DNA from 2 places in the Halanaerobium hydrogeniformans genome. Region 2 is predicted to be linked to the other one. Evidence: riboswitches for the same ligand, from Rfam matches in the RefSeq annotation. Region 2 holds a riboswitch; the other holds the start of a gene.
What was found. Region 2 has a riboswitch for magnesium ahead of HALSA_RS12470 (MgtC/SapB family protein). Riboswitches for the same ligand answer to the same signal wherever they lie in the genome.

Region 1: it holds a riboswitch for magnesium, as region 2 does, so the genes downstream of both, mgtE (magnesium transporter) here and HALSA_RS12470 (MgtC/SapB family protein) in region 2, are expected to answer to the same signal.

The regions. Positions count from the first base shown of each region.
Region 1 is NC_014654.1:761,465-773,013, reverse strand. It holds gene fsa (fructose-6-phosphate aldolase) at 1-88, opposite strand, end outside; gene HALSA_RS03410 (RpiB/LacA/LacB family sugar-phosphate isomerase) at 114-596, opposite strand; gene HALSA_RS03405 (aspartate/glutamate racemase family protein) at 1,351-2,016, opposite strand; gene HALSA_RS03400 (iron-containing alcohol dehydrogenase) at 2,194-3,360, opposite strand; gene HALSA_RS03395 (DeoR/GlpR family DNA-binding transcription regulator) at 3,569-4,339, shown strand; gene HALSA_RS03390 (FAD-dependent oxidoreductase) at 4,482-5,840, opposite strand; gene HALSA_RS03385 (hypothetical protein) at 5,919-6,224, opposite strand; gene HALSA_RS03380 (aldo/keto reductase) at 6,255-7,082, opposite strand; gene HALSA_RS03375 (hypothetical protein) at 7,191-7,430, opposite strand; M-box (ykoK) riboswitch at 7,563-7,731, shown strand; gene mgtE (magnesium transporter) at 7,888-9,252, shown strand; gene HALSA_RS03365 (nitroreductase family protein) at 9,249-10,013, opposite strand; gene HALSA_RS03360 (xylulokinase) at 10,196-11,549, opposite strand, start outside.
Region 2 is NC_014654.1:1,646,284-1,657,832, reverse strand. It holds gene HALSA_RS07540 (IS30 family transposase) at 134-1,204, shown strand; gene HALSA_RS07535 (alkaline phosphatase) at 1,840-3,432, shown strand; partial or broken gene HALSA_RS13335 (RNA-guided endonuclease InsQ/TnpB family protein) at 3,770-5,087, shown strand; gene HALSA_RS07525 (YibE/F family protein) at 5,253-6,431, shown strand; gene HALSA_RS07520 (leucine-rich repeat domain-containing protein) at 6,452-7,282, shown strand; M-box (ykoK) riboswitch at 7,388-7,557, shown strand; gene HALSA_RS12470 (MgtC/SapB family protein) at 7,699-8,421, shown strand; gene HALSA_RS07510 (TapB family protein) at 8,516-9,091, opposite strand; tRNA gene HALSA_RS07505 (tRNA-Leu) at 9,528-9,615, opposite strand; gene HALSA_RS07500 (LCP family protein) at 9,819-10,682, shown strand; tRNA gene HALSA_RS07495 (tRNA-Val) at 10,847-10,922, shown strand; tRNA gene HALSA_RS07490 (tRNA-Asp) at 10,936-11,012, shown strand; tRNA gene HALSA_RS07485 (tRNA-Phe) at 11,017-11,092, shown strand; tRNA gene HALSA_RS07480 (tRNA-Gly) at 11,100-11,174, shown strand; tRNA gene HALSA_RS07475 (tRNA-Cys) at 11,190-11,264, shown strand; tRNA gene HALSA_RS07470 (tRNA-Leu) at 11,548-11,549, shown strand, end outside.

The DNA.
Region 1 (11,549 bases), 880 kb from region 2:
AGGGGTTTGTTGTCACCCCATCAATTACTCCAAGACTTTCTGCTTTTTTAATTTCTTCTAAATTAGCTGTATCTATAAAAAACTTCATTATATCACTCCTTTTTGGGTGCTTATTATTTAAGATCTTTTAAATTTTCTGCTTCTATCTCATAAATTTCGTCCAGTTTTTTAGATGAGCGGCTTGGTTTGAATTCTAGGCCTAACCATTCTTTAACTATTTTTTGAGCTAAAACAGGACCGGTAATTCTAGAACCTAAGGTTATTACGTTTGCATCATTACTTAGAGCTGCTCTTTCAGCACCATAGCAATCATATACCTGAGCTGCATAAATTTTCGGGAATTTATTTGCTGTAATTGCAACTCCTATCCCTGTTCCACAGATAATTATACCTTCTTTTTCATAATCACTATCAATTATCTTTTCGGCAACCCTTTTTGAAACTGTAGGATAATATACATCTTCATCTGCTGAATTAAGACCTACATCTTCATATTCTACTCCTAAATCATCCATTAGTTCTTTAATTGTTTCTTTTAGTTCTATACCAGCTGCTGCTGCACCAATAACGATCTTTTTATTGACTTTATCACTCATATTTAAGCCCTCCTAAAATAATTTTAATTCTGCTTATTTTCTTTCTTAATTAGATAATACCACAATATAAAAAGTAATGCAAGCAATTTTTATTATTTATTTTTATTTTCTTTTATATTTTTTCATAATTGCAATTAAAGTTTAGTTTTTTTATATTAATTAGCTTTTTTAAAAAGTTAACAAATCTAAAATAAAGCTATTTTTCTCTATTAATTGTGCTGTAACGCCTTTTAAAGTGCCGATCTAACAATCATATCCCACTATTTAAAACTATTATTAAATGAAATAATTCAAAAATATTTTTTAATTTTTAATAAAAAATGCTTGACAACAAAAAATAATTGCAATATAATACGAATTAATAAATGGCTAAGACATATTTCCAAATTGGGCTTCACTTCTATTTCTCCCTGAGCAAGAGATTAAGTAGTGAAGCTCCCTCTATTTATAGGTATTTTTGGTACCTGATTTTTGGTACTTGATTTTTGGTACCAGGTACCTAGGTACCTGGTACCAAAAATACCAAAAATCAAGCAATAGTAATATCCTGTTCAATTATATGAATTTTTTGATAATTGCTAAAATAAGCTTTAAAAAGTTCTTTGCTTAGTGTAAACTATTAACAAGTAAATAAAAATTTAGCTAGGGCTAAATAATTTTCCTGATCAATTATAAGGCTAAGACATAATTTCCAACGCAGAGACTTCACTTTTTTTCTTAATGAGCAGAGAAAAAATTGTGGAGTCTTCCTCTTTTAATTTAGTTTTTTTTCTAATATTTTTAAGGCTTTTTCTATTCCTAGTTCAGGACTTGTTAAAAATTTATCCTTTAATTCAGCTGGTAAAACTTTTACTGCCCTGGCCATTGATGCCTGAGCCAGTACCACTATTTCTACCTCTGCTGCCAGTTCTTTTAGTTTTTCAGCTAAAAGTTGATCATGGGCTTTTTGATCTCCAGCCATTAATTTTTGATAGGCCTTATCTGCCAGAACTTTTCTAATTACTATATCTTTATTTATTTCAGCAGCTTTATTTTTTAATAATTTAGTGCTTGGTTTTAAAGTGGTTGCTAAAGTTGCTGCTACTCCAATTTTTCTAGCCTTTGCTACTGCTTTTTCTGCCATTGCAGAATCAATTCGCATAATTGGAATCTCATATTTTCTATTTTCCTCTTCAAAAATCTCTCCAATTGATGAACAGGCACTCATGACTAAATCTGCTCCCTGCTTAACTGCCGTATTAATATAATATTTAACCCTTTTTTCTACCAGACTAAGGTCAGCCTCATTATCAATTAACTCCGGTAAAATTGAATCATCTACTATATTAATAATTTTTAGATCAGGAGCACCTGCTTTAATTAAATTCTTAAGTGACTCAACTGTAACAGGTGTTGTATGAATAAGAGCGATTTTGGCCATTATTAATCTCCCCTTCCTTAAATAATTCTTCTAATATATTAATTTTAGATTGAAAAGAAAAAACCTTTAAATTTTATCTAAAACAAGCATTAATTATAATTTTCTGGACATTAAAAAAAGCCCCTGTCTAAGACAAAGGCTTTCTCGTTCTTGCTCATTTTTTAATTAGTCAATTAATTAATAAGCTGCTTTAAAGATTCCGGCAATTTCTGCTTGAGTTGCTTTTCTAGGATTGCTTAAAGCATTACCATCTTCTAAAGCTAATCTTGCCATCTCCTCAAAATCTTCTTCTTTGACATCATATTCTGATTCACTTAAAGAAGTCGGGATTCCGATATCTTCAGCCAGCTGTACAATTGCATCTAAAGATTTTTCAGCAGCTTCTCTTTTAGAAAGCCCAGCTGTAGGAACTCCAAATATTTCTGCGACCTTGGCAAATTTATCTATTTTAGCTCCTAAATTAAATTTTTCAACATAAGGCAGGAGGATTGCATTGGCTATCCCATGTGGCATATCATAAAATCCACCCAACTGATGGGCCATAGCATGAACATAACCTAAACCACCATTGTTGAAGGCAAAACCGGCTAAAACTGAAGCATTAGCCATCTCTTCTCTGGCTTCAATATCTTCTCCATTATAAACTGCCCTTCTTAAGTACTTAGCTATTAGTTCCATAGCTTCTTTGGCAGCTGCATCTGTTAATGAATTAGCACCTGTTGAAACAAAGGTTTCTAAAGCATGAGTTAAAGCATCCATTCCTGTAGCTGCAGTTAATGCAGCAGGTTTAGCTACCATTAGTTCCGGATCATTAATAGACACATCTGGCACATTACGCCAGCTGACAATTACAAACTTTACATGAGGTGTTTGAGAAGTATCAGTTATTACTGCATGTCTGGTAACCTCACTGGCTGTTCCAGCAGTTGTATTAACACAGATCATAGCAGGTGTTTCATTTTCTAATTTTTCTACTCCGGCATAATCCTTATATAAATCTCCATCATGAGTTGCAGCAACCCCGATTGCCTTACCACAATCATGAGGACTTCCTCCACCTACTGTAATTATCATATCACAATTTTCATTTTCGTAAATTTCTAAGCCTTCATAAACATTAGTATCTCTGGGATTAGCCTTTACACCATCATAAACAGCATATGCTAAACCCGCTTCTTCAATATATTTAACTACGGTCTCAAAGGGTCCACCATCTAGATTACTTAAAAAGTCATCAGTGACTAAAAGAACTTTTTTTGCACCCAGAATTTTTGCTCTTTCTCCTACTACTTTAACAGAACCTGCTCCCATAAAATTTACTGTTGGTAACATATAATCATACATTTAATTTCCTCCTTAGAGTTTGTGAATTATTTAACTTAAATTAATAATACTCTAAAGTGAGCATTTTGTCAAGCATAATTAGCAAATTCTTTCACTTTTATGCCAATTATTTATTAAAATAGGTGTAAATTTATCAAAAGTATGCAGTTAGCTTGATTAAAACAGGCTTTCTTGATAAAATTAATATAAAGCTGGAAAGGAGATGCTAATGCTAAAAGAACAACGTATGCTCAAAATTATTAATAAATTAAATGTTAGCAAATCTACCACAATAAAAAAATTAGCTGATTCTTTTGGAGTTTCAGATTCTACAATCAGGCGTGATTTAAACGATTTAGAGGAAAAAGGTTATGTTAAAAGAACCCACGGGGGAGCAATCTTAAAAGAGAATTTTGATGATGAATATAATTTTATTAAAAAAACAACTGAAAATAGGGCAGAAAAAAGCTCTATTGCCAGATATGCAGCTTCTTTAATAGAAGATGGAGAAATTATTGCAATTAACTCAAGTACATTAACTTATCTCATGGCTAAAGAACTTGAGGCTGCTAATTTAAAAATCGTTAGCAATTCTATTGATGTGATTAATGAATTAAGCGGCAGCAAAAAATATGATATTTCAGTCCTTGGAGGGGATTATGTTCATCTTGCTAGGACGATTGAAGGTCCTATAACCGAAAAACAGATCAGAGCAATGCATTTTGATAAAGCTTTTTTAGGTGTTAATGGAATTGACAGCAGTCTTGGTTTATCAACTGCCAGCTCCATAGAAGCTCTTAGCAAAAAGGCAATGATCGACTGCAGTGAGCAAAGCTTTATTTTAAGTGAAAGCCCAAAATTTGATAAAGCTTCTTTTTATAAAATTGCTGATTTTGATGAAATTGATGCTATTATTACTGATCAAAATTTAAGTGAAGACAAATTTGATAAATATAGTCAGTACTTAAAGATTATAAAAACTCAAAATAAGGAGGAATAATAATAGGTACCTGGTACGAAATCTTTCATCAGGTTATTAATTCCCCACAATATCAATGATCTCGTTGTCTGTACCTGGTACATATAAGATATAAAGAAAAAACCTTAGACCGCTTTTAAACTGGTCTAAGGTTTTAAGCTTTTTATTCTTCTAATTTCAATTCTAGTTTTTGAACTACTGACTGAACCGGATCCCAGGGACTGCTTAAAGGCGGTGTGTAACTTAAATCAAGCTGGCTAAACTCTTCGATTGTCATCTCATTATAGATAGCTGTTGCAAAGATATCTATTCTTTTGGAAATCTCAGCTTCGATATTTCCCAAAATCTGGGCTCCCAATATTTTGCGGGTCTTTTCATCAGCGATAACCTTAAGATAAGTTCTATAGGCTGGTGGATAATATATTTTGTGGTCCCAGGCCTCTATTTGAGTACTTTGAACTTCAAAACCTGCCTTTTTGGCTTCTCTTTCATCTAAACCGGTTCTGGCAACTACCAGATCAAACAATTTAATTGACTGAGTTCCAATTACACCTTCAAATTCTACCTTTTTACCGCAAATATTACTACCGATTATTCTGCCGTGCTTGTGAGCTACAGTTCCTAAAGCATAATATGCATATTCTTGAGTTATAGTGTTTAAAGTTTCTGCACAATCACCACCGGCATAGATATTTTCGATATTTGTCTGCAGCTTTTTATTTACTTTAAAAGCACCATTAGTATCATTAGTTTTAAGCTCTGTTCCTTCTGCTAATTTTGTGTTTGGCTTCGTACCAACTGATACAACAACTGTATCTCCCTCTGTTTTAAAGCCATCACTACCTAAAACCTTTAACCCTGATTCTGTTTTTTCGATCTTTTCTACAGCTGTATTAACTATTATTTTAACACCTTTTTCCTCAAGTTTTGCTTTAACTTTCTCTCTAAAATTTTCATTTACTGTTGTCAAAACACTATCTAAAAATTCTACCAGGGTAACTTCTAAACCTCTGTTGATCAGAGCTTCTGCCATTTCAAGACCAACATAGCCGCCTCCAACAACAACAGCTTTTTTGGGCTTTTCTGCTTTGGTAAAATTATCAAAACTAATCGCATCATCCATCCAGCGCATAAAAAAGACCTCATCTAATTCTAGACCTTTAATCGGGGGTTCAATATTAATTCCACCTGTACCCAGAACAAGCTGCTCATAAAATATTTCCTGAGTCCCATTTTCATTAACTGCCAGCAGCTTATTTTCTTCAGGTATAATTTTTTCTACCCTTGTTTCTAAAAGCAAATCTATTCCAGCCGCTTTAATGTCACTCTCTTTTCTATGGGCTAAATCCTGCCATTTTTCTACTTCTCCCCCTAGGAAAAAGGGAATCCCACAGATACTGAAATTAGGAAATTTATTATCAGCTATTATTAAAGGCCTAAGACTCTGATCAAGCTCTCTGATCCGCAGAGCAGCACTAATTCCTACATCACTTCCTCCAACAATTACAACTTCTTTTTTCATATTCTCAGCTCCTTAAAATAATATTAACATAATTGAGCTGAACAAACTATATCTTCTCTGTTAACTTTTTGTTAAATTTTAAAAATCTATCTGTTGGCCCATTGATGATAAGTCAATATCCTTTTCGGATTCGGAAGAATCACACCACTTGAGCTCAACCTTAAATTCTCCTAGTCCTTCGATTTCATAATTATAATTAGCTGCAGAAACAGATTTTAGGGAAAGATTTCCATGATCTGTAGCAAATACTTCTTCCTCTTCCCAATTGTCTTCACTTGTTCCATAACCATGCCAGCAAAGACATTCCCCTTTTAATTCGACAAAAATAGTTGCCTCGATTTCTTTATCATAATTTAGTGCTTTTATAGTACATTCTTTTCTCATAAATACCTCATTTCTATTTTTTATCTATACTTAAGCATTAATACCATAGGTTTCACTATCTAAACTGATCATATATACTTTTTTCTGCTGTTCAAGTTGATCAATTTTTTCAAGGTCGTCTTGTTCAATCTCCCATCCATATAATTCAAGATTAGCTTTTATATGCTCTGCAGAAGTAGACTTAGGTAAAGGAACAACTCCTTTAGCGAGTTCCCATTTCAGTACTATCTGAGCAGCTGATTTATCATATTTTTGAGCCAGACTTTTAATGAGCTCATCTTTTAAAACCTTTGTTCTGGCCAAAGGTGCAGAAGCAGTCACAACAATATCATTATTTTTGCAGAATTCCAGTAATTCTTTTTGATAATAATAGGGGTGGAATTCTACCTGATTAACAGCAATCGGAACATCAGTTATTTTTAAAGCAAACATTAGTTGGTATATAGAAAAGTTGCTGACTCCAATGCTTTTTACTAACCCTTTTTGATAAAGTTTATTCATAGCTGCCAGGCTTTCTCTTAAAGAAACAGCCGGATTAGGCCAGTGGATTAAATAGAGATCTAGATAATCAACACCTAATTTATTTATTGATCTTTCAGCAGCCTCAAGCAATTGATCATAATAGAGGTTTTTAGGCAGAACCTTTGAGGTTAAATATAATTTTTCGCGATCATAATCTTTAATTGCTCTGCCAATTCCCTCCTCATTTTTATAGCCTTCAGCTGTATCTATATGATTATAGCCAGCTTCAAGAGCCATCTCAACTGCTCTACCAACATCTTCTTCTGCTATATCCCAGGTTCCAAATCCTATCTCTGGTATTTTATCACCTGTTATTAATTTTTTTTCTTTAAGCATCAACTACCATCTCCTTTTATCTTTTTAAGAGAAATAATTAACTATTTTTAGTTTTTTAGAAAAAAGAAATGGAATCCAGAAATGATTTTTCTTCTTTAAGAGTTTCTTTTAACTCACTAGCACATTTATTCGAACAGCACATAAAGAGCATATCCTGTCCATTTTTTTAGCAGGTGATTTTTCACCAGTAATCATCGTCCAGACTTCTTTACCATCACTTGTTTTTAAGTCTTTAATATAACCTTCTTCTTCAGTCAGACTTTGACCCTTTTCATTAAAAGAAGCAGACAGCGAAAACACAGGACCACCAGTCGTATCTTTTCCACACCAGCAGCAGTCATTTCTCATAATTTATTAGCCCCCTTAAAAGTTTTACACAAATATTCATTCATTTTTTTCATTATATCATCTACCTGGAGAAGATAAAAATTAATATTTTCTTGACAGCAAAAAAATTGTGTGTTAATATTAAAAAAAATAAATATTACTTGTTAGGTGAGGCTCCTATATGAATATAGGCTGCTGCCCAAAAACGTCCAGAGACGCCAATGGGTATAACAGGTACGGTCGGAATAAGGCCTACCCAATGCAGCTGATTGATTTTTAATCTACGTCATATAGTGCTAAAGCCAGGATGAGGAGTAAAATTAATCTAAAAATTATTATCTTGATTATTCAAGGCTCCTTAGGGAGCCTTTTTCTTTTTCCTGGCAATAATTTTAATTGGGGGTGATACAAAAGTGGCTGATGATGATGATCAAACACTTATAAAATTTAAAAAAATAAAGATTGAGGAGGAATTAAAATGTCACTTTATGAAGAAATCACTCATCTCATTGATAAAAAGAAGATGACACAGCTGAAAGCAAGAATAAATCAGCTGAATTTAGTAGAAATAGTTGAACTGATGCGTGAATTAGAAAAAAATGATCAGGTCATTGTGTTTAGATTATTAAATAAAGACTTTGCAATTGAGGTATTTGAAAAATTAGACCCTAATTTCCAGGAAGATTTAATTAATAATTTTGCTGAAGATGAAGTTATTGCACTAATGGAAGATTTGCAGTTTGATGACCGGGCCAGACTATTAGATGAACTACCCGCGAAAGTTGCCAAAAGGATCATGAACTCTTTTAGCAAAAAAGAAAGAGACACAATAGCAGAACTTTTAGGATATGCTCCAGAAACAGCAGGTCGGATAATGAACCCCAATTATGTTGCCTTTAAAAAAGGAATAACAGCTGAAGATGCTTTAAAACAAATCAGAAAAATGGGGATCGATCAAGAAACTATATATTCGATCTATATCCTTGACAGCAAGAGAAAGCTTGAAGGTGTTCTTTCTTTAAGAGTTCTGGTAATAGCAGATCCCGAAGAAAAAATCGAAAATATAATGTATGATAATCCTGTTTCTGTAAATACCTATACTGATCAGGAAGAGGTTGCCCGACTTCTCCAGCACCAGGATCTTTTATCAGTTCCTGTAGTAGATAGAGAAAACAGGCTGGTTGGAATTATTACTTTTGATGATGCTATGGATGTACTTGAAGAAGAAACAACAGAGGATATTTTAAATAAAGCTGGTTTTGGTAGTTTTGGTGAAGATGAAACAGACCGGAGTAGAGTATTGATTTCAGGTTCAATGATGGATGTCTGGAAGGTTCGGCTCCCGTTTTTAATTATCACCTTAATCGGTGGTATGCTGGCCGGCCTGGTGATTGAAGGTTTTGAAGCAAGTTTAGAGGCAATTGCAGCCCTGGCAATTTTTATCCCTGTTATCATGGATATGGGTGGTAATGTTGGTACTCAGTCATCAACAATTTTTACTAGAGCCTTAGTTTTAGGCCAGATCAATGTCCGCAGGTTTTTTCAGCACTGGTGGCGTGAGGTAAAGGTAGGTTTAAGCATGGGCGCATTACTGGGCCTAGCAGCAGGAATAATTGCAGCCCTCTGGCAGCAGATGCCTGCTCTTGGTATTGTTGTAGGGCTTTCTTTAACCTTTACAATTACTATTGCTACTGCACTCGGATTCATGATCCCCTATTTACTGGTTAAATTAGGTTTTGATCAGGCAGCAGGTTCTGACCCGATTATCACAACCATTAAAGATATTACCGGCCTATTTATTTACTTCTTTTTGGTAAATGTATTTTTAGGCCATCTGCTTTAATTAACTTTTAAAGAAAATTGATAAAGATAATCAACTAATTGATCTGCTTTTGGACAGTTGAATAAAAATTTATCATCTTTATTATAGTGAGTGGCAGCTAACTTTAAGTGAGCTGCTGCAATACCTATATCAATTTGATTCATTTTTTGATAAAATATCTTTTTTAAAAGGTTAGGCTTTTCTAAATAAAGATCTATCCTATTTTGAGAGACTTTAAAATACCAGGGCTGATTATTGGTTGCTGAAGGTGCAAGCCTGGCAGCTTCAATCAGCTCATCATGAATATCTTTATCTCTTAACTCTTGAAGCTCTTTGCGTTGGAATTCTGCTTTATTTTCTCTATAAAGCTTTTCTTCAGCCGCACCAAAGGCTAGAGTTATTACATAGCTGAGCTGAGACTGCTCAGCTATTTCTTTTTTTGCTTTAGCAAGTCCAAACCAGCAGCTACCAAGACCAATTAAAGAAAGATAAAGATCTAAATGCTGAAGTATAAAACCGGCATTTTGCAAATACCCGTCTTTTTCTTCAGAAAAAAAGACAAGATAATGGGGAGCTTTGATCGGCAGCAGACTGCTGATTTTATCTTCGGAAACAATTTTGCTCTCTACATCTATGTTTGAATAGAGTCCTGATCTGCTGGCTAAAAAATCTCTGATCTGATTCAATTTATGCATTTCTAAAGGCTCCTGGCTGTACTTTCTAATCGATTTTCTCTTAAAAATACTCTGATAAAGTTTTTCTTCTATATTATTTCCTGCCATTTTTTTCAGCTCCTTATTTAAAGATCATTTGAGTTAAAAAAATTTAAATTTCAGCCTGTTTTCAGCTTAATTATATGACTTAAAAAAGCAAATTACAAATTGAATTTATTTAATATTATCAGTAAAGCTCCTGCATATGCAGGAGCTTTTTAGTTGAATATAAAATTTTTCAGTAGATATTACTAAAAAATCTTATTTACCAACTGAATATAATTTTCATATTTCTGCTGATAATGATCTTTCAATCTACTCTGTGGTTCAAAGCTTTTAGTTATTTTAAAGTTCTCTCTCAGCTCTCCATAGCCATCAATTTCACCAAGAGCCTTAAGGGCTATCATCGCTGCTCCCAGAGATGGTGCACCAACTTCTAAGTCAAGTACATTAACTCTGCTTTCTAAAATATCTGCCAGCATCTGCGGCCAGATTTTAGATTTACTGCCACCACCAATTAAGTTAAGCTGTAGCTTTTTATCAAATAAGCTGGAGCTGCCGGTCATTTCAATCAAGTTATGTTTTAGAGAAAAGCTCACACCTTCCAGTACAGCTTCTAAAAGCTGCCAGCTATCTGAATTAGCACCTAGCCTGGCAAAAACACCACTTTTTTCGCTGACTTTAAGCGGACTTCTTTCTCCATTTATATAGGGAATAAATATCGATTGATTTTTTGTGCTGTCTAAGTTGGATAATTTATTTTCTGCATTTTTATAAACCTCTTCATCTATTTCTTGATGGTTCATTATCTTACTCAAAAACCAATCATAAGCCTGACCTGCATTTAAAACAGCTCCAGCAATAATATAATTTTCTGCTCTTGTATTACTTAAAGTAAATAAATTTTTATTTTCAGAAATATCTTCAGAGGGCATTGCTAACCAACCGGTAGTACCCAAGTAACAGTAAATATCTCCTACCTTTAGGGCTCCTGCTCCCAGGGTTGAGGCTCCAACATCACCTGAACCATTAATAACCTTCGTTCCTGCTTGCAGCCAAAGTTCTGCTGCTGCTTCAGCATTAATAGTGCCAATAATCTCCTCAGCTGTCTTAAGTTCTGGTAAATACTCCCGCTCAAAATTAAGCTCCTTAATCAATTTCTGATTATATTCCATTTTCTCCATAGCTAAAAATCCTGTTGTAGATGCATTAGTATAATCAGATACATTTTTTCCTGTTAATTTAAAGTTTAAATAATCTTTTGCACCTAGAATAAGATTACGGTGTTTTTTAAATGTTTCTTTTCTGTTCTCTCTCAGCCAGAGATATTTATTAATTGACATTAAAACATCAAACTGGTTGGCTGTCATTTTATTTAAAGTTTTTTGTGAATATTTATCAACTAAAAATTGATACTGCTTTTTTGCCCTGCCATCAGAATAAAGCAGCACTTCTGTCAATGGTTTACCTGCTTGATCTAAAAGTAGGCAGTCTTCCATCTGGCCTGTAGAACTTACTGCAGCAATCTCATCCGCATCAATTGAACTTTCTTGCAGCATTTTGTGGCTTAATTCTATGATGATTTCCCACCAGTCTTCAGCCTTC
Region 2 (11,549 bases):
CTTAAATATATTTTTAAAAATTGATTTTGAATTGTATAATTAAATGCACGCGGTGATTAGATAAAAAAATAGACACATACCTGTACCTTTTGTATAATGTTAATAGCGACAAAAACATTAGGAGGTACAGAATATGTGTCAAAGTAATTGTAACACAAAACGAAGCAAAGGAAAACACCTGAATTTTGATGATCGCAAATTAATTAAACATTTATATAATGTCCAAGAAAAAAATTATACTGAAATAGGCGAAGAATTAAACTGCCATAGAACAACAATCAGTCGAGAAATAAAAAAAGGTGAGGTAGAACTTGATAATGGTGATGGAACAACCAGAAAAGAATATGTACCAGAGATAGCACAGAAAGTATATGAATTTAATAATTCGAATAAAGGCCCTGATTTAAAAATCGATAAAAATAAAGAGTTAGCAGAATTTATAGAAGAAAAAATCAAGGAATTAAGATCTCCTGCAGCAGTGGCAAAAGACATTGAAGAATCAGATAAATTTGAAATTCAATTACACTGGAAAACAATCTATAATTACATAGATAAAGGTGTTTTGAATATAGACAGAAGCGATCTCCCACATGGTAATTATAAAACTGGGAAAGACAGACCAAAAGAAAGTGAAAGCACTACGAGGCGTAAGGAAGGTCGTACAATTAGAGATAGGCCTGAAGGAGCTGATACCAGGGAGGAATTTGGGCATTGGGAGATGGACTTAGTAGAAGGGTTAAAACAAAAAGATGAACCTGCCTTACTAGTGCTGACAGAAAGACAAACTAGGCAGGAAATCATAGAAAAAATACCAAACAAAAAAGCAAAGTCAGTGGTAAAAGGACTTGATCGTATAGAAAGACGATTTGGGGTTGTTAATTTTAGGGAAACATTTAAATCGATTACTACAGACAACGGTTCAGAATTTGCAGATTATGAAGGTATAGAACAATCATATACAGGTAGCAGTATACCTAGAACTAGTTTGTATTATTGTGATGCATACTGTAGCTGGCAAAGGGGATCAAATGAAGTAGCTAATAAGTTTATCAGAAGATTTTTACCTAAAGGCACAAGTTTTAAAGGTATTAAGAGAAAACTGATAAAAAAGATTCAGGATTTTATAAATACTTATCCTAGAAAAATGTTTAACTATGAAAACTCAGATAAATTATTTAAAGAGAAATTAAGCTTTAGTGTCTAGAAGTAATGAAGGTACAGGTGATTTTAAGAAAGATTAAAAAAGCGTGCATTGCATGTTGCAATTCACCTTTTAAAAATTGATTTTGAATTTCATTGAAAAAAGTCGAAAAATCTGTTATGATAATGGTATCATTAAAATTTTAAATATTTTTAATATAAACTTTGTATTTTTGCCAAAAAAAAAATTGAAATTTGGTTTTTTGGAGGCGAGTTGATAAAACTTATTATAGTACTATTTGATTTATATATATATAGAAATTAAATTATTTAATCCTGAAGTTTTTAGAGAATTAATGATTGATTTTTACTATAAATCAATAAGTGCTATTTTTTGTATATTAATAAAATTCAGAACGTTCACTAATTATTAAGTTTTTTGCAGCTATCTTTATGTAATTTGTATTTATTATTAGGCAAATTGACAGGATATTTGCATTAAATTTAGCTAAGATATTGCATTATTAAGATGATAATTTTTTAAATTTTGTTTGGCGAGTTGGGGCGCTCGGAATTGAATAAAATTTAAAAACTTAAAAAGGGGGGAGAAGAATTAGTTTTTAGAGTTAAGTCTTTTTAAAGGCTTAATAAAAAAGCAAGTATTACTAAAATTTCATTAAAAATCAGGGGGAAATTTAAATGTCAGCAAAAAGAATTTTGAAATTAAGTTTAGCAACCCTAGTAATGTTTGTTAGTGTTTTTGCAGCTTTAGCTTTTGCACCTGTTCAAACTGAGGCGCAAGAAGTAGAACATGTATTCTTTTTCATCGGTGATGGTTTAGGTAATGCACAGTCGACTTTGACTGAATATTATTTACAGGCTAAATATGATGATCCTGATTTTAGATTAAACATGAACAAATTAGATGAGATGGCTATTACTACTACTTATGGTGCAGATAAAGTAGTACCTGGTTCTGCTCAGACTGCAACTGCTTTAGCTTCAGGACATAAGACCAACTTTGGTTATGTAGGAATGACAACTGATCATAAACCTACAACTACCATAATGGATAGGGCCAGGGAAAATGACTGGGGTACTGGTTTAGTTACCACTACAAGAATTACACATGCTACTCCAGCAGCCTTTGCTTCCCATGTACCTGATAGAGGGATGGAAAATGAGATTATTGAACATTATTTAGAAAAAGAAGTTGATGTTATAGCTGGTGGTGGATATAGACACTTATACCCTCAAGATCATCCTGCTTCAAGTCGAACAGATGATAGAAATATGTATGCAGAATTTACAGCAGCTGGCTATAATATTTTTGAGGGTCCAGCAGACGTAGAGAAATTCAGAAACTTTGCACCTGAAGGCAGAGAGAGACTATTAGCCGGATTTCATCCAACTCATATGAGTTATGAAATTGATAGAGATCCTGCAGAAGAACCCAGTCTAGCTGAAATGACAAAAGTAGCCCTTAATACTTTAGAAAATTATGGGAAATTCATGATGGTTATTGAGGGTGGACGTATTGACCATGCAGCTCACAACAATGATCCAGGTGGAATGATCTATGACACTATTGCTTTTGATGAAGCAATTGGAGTTGCGTTAGAATTTTATGAAGAAAATCCTGACAATACTTTAATTATAGTTGCAGGTGACCACGAAACTGGTGGTTTAGGTTTAAACAGTTGTGAAGGTATGGAATATGGTTATTATTTAAATTTTGAGCCTATATTTGCTCAAAATGCGTCTATAGAAGAAGGAATTGCTTTTGAAAATGAAGAACAATGGTATCAAGATATAGCTGATAAGTTCGGTTTAGATGAATTAACACCAAGAGAACAGGCCTGGATGGAACATGGTGTAGCGATTGAGAAAGAATATGGTCGCGAAGCAGATGTTGGCCGCCCTGGAAGAATAGGTGGCGTTTATGATGGCGGTCAGGATTATGATGTTCCTTATGATGAAGAAGCAATGCGCGATGTAATGTATGCTCATTGGCCACAGGCTCCCTGGATTTCACCAGCTCAGTCTACATTAGCTCATATTGTTTCCAGAAGAGCTAAGATTGGTTGGAATACTTCATCTCACACCGGTTCTGCTATCCAACTTACTGCTCATGGTGCAGGAGCTAGTAATTATGAAGGTAGAATGGATAATACAGATGTAGCTAAAATCACAGCAGCTTTATTGGACTTCGAATTAGATCCAGAAGTAGGAGTAGCTGAAATTGAAGTAGCTGAAAGTCGTAACTTATTAAGAAGAATATTTGGCAGATAAAATAATATAGTGAATATTAAATGCTAAATTTCAAAGTTGGCAGGTAGACTAATAATTGGGCTGCCTGCTAACTTTATTTTATCTAAAACTGCTAAGAAAACTCCATCCAAGCTATGCATTGGGTGGAGATAAATTGGCTATTTATTCTGATTTTCAATATACTTTTTAATTGTCTCAATAGTAGCACCACCAGAAGATACAATAATGATATTGTAGACTATAAACAGAATGATAATTGTTATTTAAGTCTCTATTCATAAAGATCAAACCTCCATTTTTTCTTTTACAAGCAAACATATGTATGATATAATTATAGTAGGATGGAGGTGAAAAATCAATGCGATTATCATTTAAATTCAAGCCTAAATTAAGCCATAAGCAATTAGTAATAATTAATGAATTAGCCTGGCATTGCTCTAAATTATATAATACAGTCAATTATCAGATTAAAAATAATAAAGATGTAAAAGCTGTCTATACTGAATTAGAAACTAGATATAAAAATAACTGGCATAATGACTACCTTCACTCCCATAACAGACAGCAGGCATTAAAGCAGTTAGCTAAGGACTGGAAAAGTTTTTTTAATTCTCTCAAAGATTATAAAAAGAATCCTCAAAAATATAAAGGTCAGCCAGGGTCACCGAATTTTAAACATATGAACAGTAATCCCTGTGAAATAATTTTTACCAATCTGGCTGTTAGAATTAAAGATAATAAATTACTCTTATCCTTATCTAAAAAGATACAATCTAAATATAATGTGAAGGTCACTAAAGCTTTTAATTTATAATACGCAAGGAAAGCTTTAGTATGACCGTATTCGATTTGGCCTTCTTAATTTTGAGCTGCCTGAAGCAGTTCAAAGCATTATAGATTTAGATGCTGTCCAGCAGATAAAGATTAAGCAGGACCGTATTTCTAAAAGATGGTATCTACTAATCATCTACAAAGTTAAAGAGGCAAAAGAAAATAAGAAATCTAACATAATGGCAGTAGATCTAGGTCTTGATAATTTGGCTACTTTAACATTTAAAAACAATTCTGATTGTTATATTATCAATGGTAAAACTATTAAATCCAAAAATTCTTATTTTAATAAAGAAATTGCCAGACTACAAAGCATTAGAATGAGGCAGTTAGCTACCAGTAAAATTAGAGATACTAAACGAATAAAATATCTGAGATTAAAGAGAAGAAATTATATTAGAGATTATCTCCATAAAGCTAGCTGCAAAATAGTTGATTTAGCAATTGAAAATCAAGTAGAAACTATTGTAATTGGAGATATAAAAAATATTAAACAATGCAGCAAACTTAAATCTTTTGTCCAAATACCGATCCAGAGATTAAAAAAATTAATTGAATACAAAGCTAAACTAAAAGGTATCAAAGTTGTTGGAATTGATGAAAGCTATACTTCTGGATGTAGTTCAGTAGATCTGGAAAAAATAAATAAAAGTAACTATGATAAATCCAGAAGAATTACTAGAGGTCTCTTTAAAACTAACGAGGGCCTATTAATTAATGCTGATCAGAATGGTAGTTTTAATATACTTCGTAAATACCATAACGATAAATGTATTCTCAGACCTATCAAAGAGGCGAGAGATAATGGATTTGTGGACAATCCTTCAAGATTAAGGGTATCCTAAGCTATTAGGAGCAAAACTTAAAAGCCAAACATCTTGTAAACTGACCTAGTAATATAGGTTGAACTTTAATCTATATGAAGCAGTTAGAAGCTCCCTCTAAATCTTGGTTTTGATTTAGGTGGAGAGGTTCACAATACATATAACTGCTAATATTGGAGGGGTTTGATGAGCAAAAAGCTGCTTTTAAATAAAGAGAGAATGATATCATTAATTATTGGGTTAATCTTAATTGCTATATTAGCCGGTTTTTATTTCCATCGACCTGGTGATGAAGAATTTAGTCGAGAAGCTAGAGGGGTCGTTTTAGAAACAGATGATAGAGATGTACAGGGAAGCGGAATCACTAGATTTGGTAATCAATTTGTTGAAGTAGAATTAAAAGATGGAAAATTTCAAGGTCAACAAATTAGAGCCACTAATCAGTTAGTAGGTAGTTTAGCCTGGGATTATAGTTTCAGCGAAGGTGAAGAAATTATAGTAGGCCTTTTTGAAACTGCTGAGGGTCAAATAGCAGGAGCAATAGCTCTAGATGTTTATAGGCAAAATTGGACGTTTATATTAATGGCTTTTTTTATGTTATTGTTATTATTATATGCTGGTTATACTGGCTTAAGAGCCTTAATTTCTTTTGCAGGAAGTGTATATATAATCTGGAATTTACTAATTCCAGGTTTGTTAGATGGCTTAAACCCTTTATATTTTTCTGGTTTCGTTTTGGTAATTTTATCTGCCTTAATTGTTTTTTCAATTGCCGGTTTTACCAAAAAAGGTATTTCAGCTTTTGTTGGGACAGTCAGCAGTTTGTTTATTACCATTGGAGTAGTAGTTTTTTTTGGTAATCGTTTAGCCTTAGATGGTCTTTCTGTTCCTTATGTAGGAGAGGTATTATTTGCTGGTTATATGCATTTAAATATAAGAGATATATTTTTTGCTACTGTAGTTATAGGTGCTTCTGGGGCAGCAATGGATATAGCGATGGATATGGCTGCAACTATAAAAGAAATCAAGTTAAGAAAACCGGATATTAGCTTTTTCGAATTAGCAAAATCGGGCTTTAATGTTGGAAGTGCGGTAATCGGGACAATGACAACCACTTTACTATTAGCATATATCGGTAGTTATATGACTTTATTTATGGCCTTTATGACTAGAGAAGCAAGTTTTGTCAGAATAATGAATTTGAGATTGATTGTATCAGAGATATTAAGAATATTAACTGGCAGTATAGGCATAGTTTTAGTAGCACCAATTACTACCATTTTTGCAGCCTGGATTTATAGTATAGAGACAGATTTCTCTTTATTTGGCATTAAAGATTACTTTTTTTCTAAAAAAGAAGATTAAACTCAAAAGAAGGTGAGAAAATGAGGAAAAAATTATTGTTTTTAATTGCTTGCTTATCAATAGTTTTATTAGTTTCAGGATGTGGAATTATGAGGGGAGAAGAAGCTGAATTTGAAGATCCTAATTTAGAAGCGGCAGTTAGAGAAAACATAGATAAATCATCAGGTGCAATTTATCAAGATGAAATTAAAGATATTAAAGAACTGCATGCTGTAAGCAAAGGAATAGAATCATTAGAAGGAATAGACAATTTGGTAGCATTAGAAACGCTAATTTTAAGTCAAAACCAGATAGAAGATTTATCACCTTTAGTTGAATTAGAAGATTTAAAAGAATTAAATATACAAAGCAATAATATAGCAGATATAACCCCACTTGCTGAATTAGATAAATTAGAAGTCTTAACTTTAGGAGATAATAGAATTAATGATATTTCTCCATTGAAAGAATTAAGTAATTTAAAGAGCATAAATTTAAGTAATAACCAGTTAACCAACATTAGTGAAATTGCTAAGTTAAAAGATTTAGAAAGACTAATTTTAGATCGGAATCAAATTAAAGATATTTCACCTTTAATTAAATTAGATAATTTAAAAGAATTATTTTTTGTTCATAATCAGGTAGAAGATATTTCACCTTTAGCAGAAATTGCTGCTTTAGAAATTTTATCTTTTGGCTATAATAATGTTTCTGATATCTCACCTTTAGTTGAAAATGAAGGATTAGGTCAGGGTGATTTTATTAATTTTGAGGGAAACCATCTTGACTATAGTGAAGGATCAGAAGATATGGAAAATATTAATATTCTGCTGGATCGAAATATCCAGTTACTGTATAGAAGGATGTATTGATTAACAATTGAGTTATATATTTGTAAAAATCTATGTAAAACAAAAAAATTAAATTTTCTTGACATATTCTTCTAATATATATATAATATAGAATAGAAAATTTATATATCCAATTGTTGAGTGAGGCTCCTGTATGGAGATAAGCTATTGCCCAGAAATGTCCAGAGACACCAATGGGTAGAACAGATAGCAGACCGAATTAAGGCCTATCTAAGATAGCTGACTAATATAGTCTATGTCATACAGTGCTAAAGCTTAGACGAGGAGTTGGGTGCTGATAGTTAATCATTGTTAGTAAAGAACTCCTTGTGAGTTCTTTATTTTTTTTTGGTAGGTGAAAGAGAAGTATCTCAATGTATCATAGATAAAAATAAGTTTTTGAGATATACCTTTGGTAATAGTAGGGAGGAAGTAATATGGAAATTTGGGAATTTGTTATAAGGCTTTTGGTAGCTTTGATGGCTGGAGTTATTATTGGTGTCGAAAGAGAATGGCGCAAAAGAATGGCTGGAATTAGAACAAATACTTTAGTTGCTTTGGGAGCAGCACTATATGTTCTATTTTCAATGATGTTTCCAGAAGAAAGTAGTCCGACTAGAGTTGGGGCTTCAATAGTTTCTGGGATTGGTTTTCTTGGTGGAGGTGTTATAATAAAAAAAGGATTTAGCATTAGTGGCTTAAATACCGCTGCTACATTATGGTGCAGTGCAGCTACAGGAGTATTAGCGGGAGCTGGATATTTGAAAGAAGCTATTATAGGTGCTCTTGTTGTACTCATTTCTCATCTTGGCTTGCGTTATTTCCAGGAAAAATTTGTTGGTAAACATAATAATTTTAGAGATTCTGAATGTAAAATTACTATTATATTTAATGATTCTGATTTAAGAGAAGGGACGTCTTGTTTAGAAAAAATAGCTAAAGAGAGTGGTGGAAATATAAAGCATATATCCAGTAATTTTATTCAAGATGATGTTTTAAAAATCACTGCTTATCTACAAATCAAAGGGATAGATGTTAAAATGTTATATGATTTGATAGCTAAGTACTCTAAGCATAAAAAGATAGATAATATAGAATTAGAAATAGATGAGTTTAGCACTGATTTTAAAGCGAATAATGCTAGAGAAGAAAGTAGCTAAATGTAATATTTAAATTAAAAAGAAACTAAAGATCATAATTTTAGATGAGCAATTAATGCAAGCTTTAAATTATGCAGTAAAACAGGGAGAAGACTTAAAGCCCATAAAACTCTAATTCAAGTGTAATTTCGAAATTTTCTCCAATAGTCTTTTGTTTGATTAAACCGATGTTCTTAGCATAATAATGATAGCTTTTATTGTTATTTTCTTGATTAAGAGAAGTAATCTTTATTTGTATCACATCATAAAATGTTCCAGCAGGTACAGTTATAACTTTATCGGTAGAAACAATTCGTCGTTTTTTATCATTTGTTTCCCAGGTAGCACCTTCTTCAAGCGGTAGTTGTAAAATCACCTCTTGAACTTCAGCTTCCTCTTCTAATTTTTTAATTAAATTATTTTCGTCATAAAATTCGGCTTCTGCAAATATTTTTACTATTCGATTTTCTTCAACTTTATAAACTAAAACTATATTTGTACCAGTACCTTTATCTAAAATCTGTCCATACGAGTTTTCTGTGAACATAATTTCTCTTTCCAAACCAGGATGAATTGGTCCTTCACCAGTAAAATTATATGTCATTCCTTCTTGTAATGGTAAATAAGCTTTTAAATTAACAGTTTCTCTTTCATCAGGGACACATCCACCGATAATTAATGATATCAACAAAATAATTAAAAGTTTCTTATAAATTTTAATCTCCTCCTAAAAATAGATTAAAATATAAAATCATACTTTGCTAGTTAATATAATCTTATCATATTAATTCTAAGCTTGCAGCACTAAAATTACAATCAAATTCGGTTAAGAATAGGGGAGATAGCTCAATTCAAAATATATAGAAAAGACAAAATTTGTATAAGCTTTAAAAATATTGGTTCTTTAGCAGGATGTGGAGGATCAGAAGAAGGCTATGATGATCCAACCACCGAGGAAGAAATGCGAGAAGAAGTTGAAGAAGGAGTCGATGAACTTGAAGAAGAATTACAGGATAGTTTTGAATAGTGATTTATTTTAAAAGATCAATTACATTAGAAACAAAAAACCCCCAAGAAACCTGCACTACCAGGGTAAACTTGGGGGAAATTAACTTATTAAATTAAAATGGTGCCGAGGGTGGGACTCGAACCCACACGAACAAAATGCCCACAGCGCCCTCAACGCTGCGCGTCTGCCAGTTCCGCCACCTCGGCTCATCACAATTATAAATTATACCATAAATTATTTCTTTGTCAATAGAAATTGGAAATTTCCTGTTGATTAATTTTAAAAATTTGTCTAAAGATATCGAAAGTAGATAAAATCATTAAGAATGCCCAAATATGCAGGAATTAAGCTAATAATCACGAATATAATTTATAGAGACAAGAGTTCATTAATAGGGAGGTCAATTACATTGGCAGAAAAAAATCCAGAAAATAATCAAAAAGAAGAAAATCAAAAAGAAAATAATAAATACAAATGGTTGGGGATTGCTTTAATAGCTCTGCTTATTTTATTTATTGCTTATACAGGTTATTATCTCGAAAGAGGAATAGAACCTGTAGATGATGATTTAATTGTTGGGGGAGATCAACTTCAAGAAGATCCAGGTTTAATTGACAGACTGTTGGGTTTGATGAATTTAAATGATACTACTTTTGAACAGGAATTAGATATATTATTTGTTGGTTTAGATGATACAGATGATAAAGAACTTGATGAGGTTGAAGCTAACTCAATTATGATAGTTAAAATTAGACCTGAACAGGAAGTAATTATTATCGAGACAGTTGATGAGACTATGGAATATCAAAATAGAGCTTTAAAAGATTTTGATTTTAGAGAATTAAACACTAAAGTAGCTCAGGCAAAGTCCAGGGACTTTGATTATTATCTTTATTTAAATTTTCCCGGTTTTGAAAAAGTAATTGATGAGCTCGGAGGAGTACAGATAACTTTGGATGAGCAGCTGAGAGTCCCAGGCCTGGGTTTAAATTTAAGGGCCGGTAATAATCTTTTATCTGGTAAAGAAGCCTTAAACTTTGTACGCTGGAAGGACTTAGATAATGATACTCGCCTGCAGAGACAGAGACAGGTTATAAATGCAGTAGTAGAAAGAATTAGAGGTAATAATTTTCTCTTTAATGTAAGGGATTTATATAATACGGTTGTTAATACATATAATTCAGTCGAAACAGATATTAGCCCTGTCTTAGCAACAGAGATACTGAATTATTTAAGAGAAAATGACAGTATTGAATTAGAGTTTGTAGATTAAAAGAAAAATTTGTATGCACTAGATTAATCGAGTATAAAGGAGTATATTATTCTTAAAAGCTTTTAAATGCGTCTAATAAACTATTAATGTTTTTGACTTGAGTCTGCTTTTTATATATACTAGTTATTGCTGACGCAGTAATTGTTTTTTAATCTACTGCAGATGGGCGAATAGCTCAGTTGGGAGAGCACCTGCCTTACAAGCAGGGGGTCACAGGTTCGAGCCCTGTTTCGCCCACCATTTTATATTATACGGAGGTGTAGCGTAGCGGTTTAACGCGCCGGCCTGTCAAGCCGGAGATCGCGGGTTCAAATCCCGTCTCCTCCGCCATTTTGGTGAGATAGCTCAGTCGGTAGAGCAGTGGATTGAAAATCCACGTGTCGACAGTTCGATTCTGTCTCTCACCACCATTTTTGAGCGGGAGTAGCTCAGTGGTAGAGCATCACGTTGCCAACGTGAGGGTCGCGAGTTCAAATCTCGTTTCCCGCTCCATTCAATTTGCAGCCAGGCGGCATAGCCAAGTGGTAAGGCAGAGGACTGCAAATCCTTTATTCCTCGGTTCAAATCCGAGTGCCGCCTCCAAATATAGTTTTAAAATATATCTTATTTAAGAATCCAAATCAAAGGGTTATTTAGCTATTTAGCTAATCCTATGATTTGGGTTTTTTATTTGTATTTTTTTGCTAAAAAATTGAGCAGCTAATTTAATTAAAAGATACAGAGAGCAGTTTTTAAAACAAGCCCAAAAATTATCAGAGAAAGCAAAAAAATTTGGCCTTTTGTCTTGACAATAATAGAACCCGTTGATATAATACAAAATGTCGCAAGATAAAAATAAGCTTAAAAATACTTATTAAAGTTTTGTGC